One region of the Bacillus daqingensis genome, then DNA from elsewhere that is predicted to be linked to it. Evidence: riboswitches for the same ligand, from Rfam matches in the RefSeq annotation. Region 1 holds a riboswitch; the other holds the start of a gene.
What was found. Region 1 has a riboswitch for glycine ahead of gcvT (glycine cleavage system aminomethyltransferase GcvT). Riboswitches for the same ligand answer to the same signal wherever they lie in the genome.
Positions count from the first base shown of each region.

Region 2: another riboswitch for glycine. It lies ahead of ACFO4L_RS04090 (ACT domain-containing protein); the one in region 1 lies ahead of gcvT (glycine cleavage system aminomethyltransferase GcvT).

Region 1 is NZ_JBHSGK010000021.1:120,478-122,678, forward strand. Features, by position in the region: gene gcvT (glycine cleavage system aminomethyltransferase GcvT) at 1-841, opposite strand, end outside; glycine riboswitch at 1,042-1,133, opposite strand; gene ACFO4L_RS16100 (shikimate kinase) at 1,237-1,749, opposite strand; gene ACFO4L_RS16105 (hypothetical protein) at 1,742-2,110, opposite strand; gene ACFO4L_RS16110 (competence type IV pilus minor pilin ComGF) at 2,107-2,201, opposite strand, start outside.
Region 2 is NZ_JBHSGK010000003.1:561,286-563,486, reverse strand. Features, by position in the region: gene ACFO4L_RS04095 (PFL family protein) at 1-1,054, opposite strand, end outside; gene ACFO4L_RS04090 (ACT domain-containing protein) at 1,068-1,343, opposite strand; glycine riboswitch at 1,430-1,507, opposite strand; gene ACFO4L_RS04085 (serine hydrolase domain-containing protein) at 1,705-2,201, shown strand, end outside.

The sequences.
Region 1 (2,201 bases):
CAAGCTTTCTCGGGGGCCCATCTGCTTTTTGTTGTTGAAGCGTCGCTTTTCCTAGAAAATCCGACGGTTTATCTGTTTTAACAGCAAACCCGATTCCAGCTTCAATCGGAGTAATGTCCGCAGAAAGCTCCTGACCATAGAGCGCAAGCTTTGCTTCAAAACGCAGCGTGTCTCTTGCGCCAAGACCGATCGGAGCTGCTCCTTGATCAATGAGCGTATCCCAAAGTTCAGCTGCCCGATCTTGATGAAGATAGATTTCAAACCCGTCTTCTCCAGTGTAGCCAGTTCTTGATACAACTGCGTTTACACCGTCAATTTTCACTTCTCGAAAGCGAAAAAAGGAAATATCGGCAAGATTCGTGTCACTGAGCTCCTGCAGCAGTTCTTCTGCTTTAGGACCCTGAAGTGCAAGCTGGGCCGTTTCCTCTGACTCATTTGTTATCGTGACACGATCATCTGCGTGCTTTCGCAGCCACTCTTCATCTTTTTCAATGTTCGCAGCATTTACGACGAGCAGCACATCTTCGGAGTTGAACCGGTAAATTAACAGATCATCGACCGTTCCTCCATCTTCATAGCACATTGCTGTGTACTGACACTGTCCATCAGCCGCCTTTTCCACATTGTTTGTGAGCATTTTCTGCAGAAAATCCAGAGTTCCTTCACCAGTGACACGAATTTCTCCCATATGCGAAACATCAAATAAACCGGCTTTTGTCCTGACAGCTTCATGCTCTTCTTTAATCGAACTAAACTGAACCGGGAGATCCCAGCCTCCAAAATCAATCGTTTTGCCTCCGTATGCTGCATAACGGTCGTAAAGCGGTGTACGTTTCCCCATGTTTTCCACCCCTGATTCTGAATTATGTTATGTATTGACTGGTCGCAAAGAACGAAAAAGGACAGAGTGCATACGGATGCCTCAGCACCTGTACGCCTCTGTCCTGTTGACCTGAGAGTTTACCTTTCCACTGGAGCATGCGGCTCCGGGGAAAGTTTCCCCATCGGTGACCCATTCCTGCACGGGTCTTTCCAGAGATGCGTCCAACAAGAGTCTGCTTTGCCTGAGAGATTCACGATAATTCGCTTGCTCCTTCGGCGACGGTGATTCCGTTCTCTCCCCTTGCTGTCATTCGCATTATATCTTTCTCACATGTCGTTCCTGCGTCTTTATCGTACCACTATTCTCTTTTTTCAGGCAAGTCATTCCTTTAGAAACAGGCGCATTTACAGCCATTACATGGGATCGCGTTTATGAAGCATCCCGGCAAGCTTTTCACACAGCTCTTCAGGTGTCAGTTTCTCGGAATCAATGCAGTACCCACACTCTTCATATAGCGGCACCCGCTTATCGTATCGTTCCTGAAGTTTCGGTTTTTCGAGCAGGGCGAGCGGTCTTGAGGCATCCCCTTCGATTCGTTTAAACAGTTCTTCAAAAGGGGCGCTCAAATAAAAACAGCTGTTTTTAGACAGAAGGTTTCGAGCTTCGGGAGTTTCCACTATCCCCCCTCCTGTCGAGACTACTGCAGCTGACCCCGATACCGTCTTCAACGCATCCAGTTCCCGCTTCCGAAAACCAGCTTCTCCCTCTTCAGCAAATATAGCTGGAATTGACTTTTTGTGATGCTTCTGAATCCAGTCATCCAGATCAATAAACGGCAAGCTCAATTTTTCGGCAAGCAGCTTGCCGCACGTGGTTTTACCAGCGCCCATAAATCCGGTTAAATAAACCGTTTCCCTTTTAGTCATGACTCCATACGCGCTCCTTCCAAGCTGAAATCTGTCGGCTTTCCTCATTATAGACAAACTCTGCCTCTCTTGTATAGGAGCCGGATGTGACAGTTATGAAAAAACGATTTTCTTCAAGCGGATCACGCTGCACATGAATTTGATCTTTCCTGTAGCTCCAGGTTAATTCTTCTGAAAATCCTGAATGGATAAGCGATTCTAACGCTGACTGCTGGAGCATTGCTGTGTTTTTTCTTTTCATTTCCTGTTCATGAAGGGCATGCATATTCTGTATGTCAGCAGTGATGACGAGGACAGCCGTGCTCATCATCAGCAGTAATAGCATCGCATAAAGTAAAGCGAACCCTTTCTCGCTGTTCAATTGCTGCTCCTGTCAACCAGGCAGACACCTTGTGTGAGCGAATTCCGATCGGGCAGGCACGATTCATCACGTTTCAAATCGCCAGGCTTGT
Region 2 (2,201 bases), on a different contig from region 1:
AGAGCGCTCCATCCTGAACACCCTTGATCATTCCGTTATCTTCTGAAACCGGTATAAAGGCGCCGGAAAGACCGCCTACATAAGAGCTTGCCATCGCACCGCCCTTTTTTACAGCGTCATTCATCATGGCAAGTGCTGCAATCGTTCCATGGGTGCCGACGCGCTCCAGTCCAATTTCCTCCAAAATTTCAGCTACGGAATCATTGGCAGCATTTGTCGGAGCGAGTGAAAGATCCATGATCCCAAAAGGGACCCCAAGCCGGTCAGCGGCTTCTCTTGCCATCAGTTCACCGGCTCTCGTAATTTTAAATGCTGTTCGTTTAATAATGTCAGATACCTCGCCGAGGTCGGCATCCGGGTGCCGCTTTAACGCGTGAAGCACGACTCCAGGACCGCTTACACCAACATTCAGCACTTTATCTGCTTCGCCAGTACCGTGAAAAGCACCGGCCATAAATGGATTGTCTTCCACGGGGTTGCAGAATACGACAAATTTGGCATTGGCGAGGCCACTGTTGTCGGCGGAAAGATCAGCAGCCCGCTTAATGATGTGTCCTAACCTTGATACAGCATCCATATTAATGCCCGCTTTCGTTGTAGCGGCAGACACAGAGGCGCAAACGCGTTCCGTCGTGCTAAGTGCTTCCGGGAGGGCTTCAAGCAGCACCGCATCGCCTTTGGAAATGCCCTTATGGACCATTGCGGAAAATCCGCCGATGAAGTCTACACCTGTATCGCGTGCTGCTGCATCCAGCGTTTCTGCCAGTTTGATCGCGTCTTCTTTTGAGGCTCCGCCAAGAAGCAGCGAGCAGGGCGTCACAGAAATTCGTTTATTCGCAATAGGAATGCCGTATTCCTGTGAAATATTGTCCGCCGTTTGGGTGAGGGTGGCAGCTGACGTTGTTATTTTGTTATAGACATTGGCACGCATAGCTTCCTGTGAATCTCCTGCACAGTCCATCAAGTTTATGCCTAGCGTAATAGTGCGGATATCAAGCTCTTCCATTCGCACCATTCTGATTGTTTCCTGAATTTCATTGAAGCCGATATTCATGACAGGGTCCTCCTTAAATTCTGTGCATATGCTTAAACAGATCTTCACGCTGAATATGAATAGTCAGACCGAGTTTTTTAGCTGTCTGTTCCAAAGCTGCTTCAATTTCTTGCATTGATGCTGTCTTCGACAAGTCTACGAGCATCATCATCGTGAAAAAATCCTGCAGGATCGTTTGGGAAATATCGAGTACGTTAATTTTATGCTCCTTCAGCACAGCGGTGACATCAGCAATAATGCCAACTTGATCTTTACCTACGACACTAATGACGGCGCGGGTTGATTCCATGATAAACATCCTTTCTGCTTTTCAGTCTAACTGCATCAAAAAAGCCGGCAAAATGCCGGCATTAACATACAAACCGCCTCCTGGCAGCTGTATCTTCTGTCCGGGTGCCTGAGATTGTGAACCCTTCGGCGCTGCCAGCCGGCAGTCTCTCCAGAAGCTGCTCCAGCTGTAGTAACCCCACAGCCTTCGTTGCAACGTATTAACAGATGATAATAAACCTATCAGGCCCCCGCTTATTCGTCAAGGACTGCGTATTCTGGTATATTTAAGAAACACGATGTCAGGCAGAGGAATGATAGGGTTGTTCAATCAGATAATTGCCGCTCTCACGATCATCATCGCTGTATTGGTGGGATTATTTATGTACGTATATTATTCAATCGAAGAAGGAGCAGAGTCAACCTGGGAGTATCACGATTCTGTTGAGGAAGCAGGTTTCAGCAGAGAGGCGCTCGATCAGGCAAGAATTTATTACGATTCGATTAACAGCACCTCGCTAATGGTGATTTCTGAGGGGAAAGTGCTGTTAAGCTGGGGAGATGTAACGAAGAATACGAATGCGCACTCTGTCCGTAAAAGCTTTCTATCAGCTTTGTTCGGAATTGAAATTGATCGAGGAAATGCTGCTCTGACTGATACGCTCGAGCAGCTGGAAATCGATGATCAGCCTCCGCTTACGACAATTGAAAGACAGGCGCAGCTGTCGCATTTGATGTCTTCGAGCTCTGGAGTATACCTGCCTGCAGGAGAAGAATCCTGGGGAATGCGCTTTGCAAGGCCATCCCGGGGGAGTCATCTTCCTGGAGAGTTTTATTATTACAATAATTGGGATTTTAATGTTCTTGGGACGATTTACAA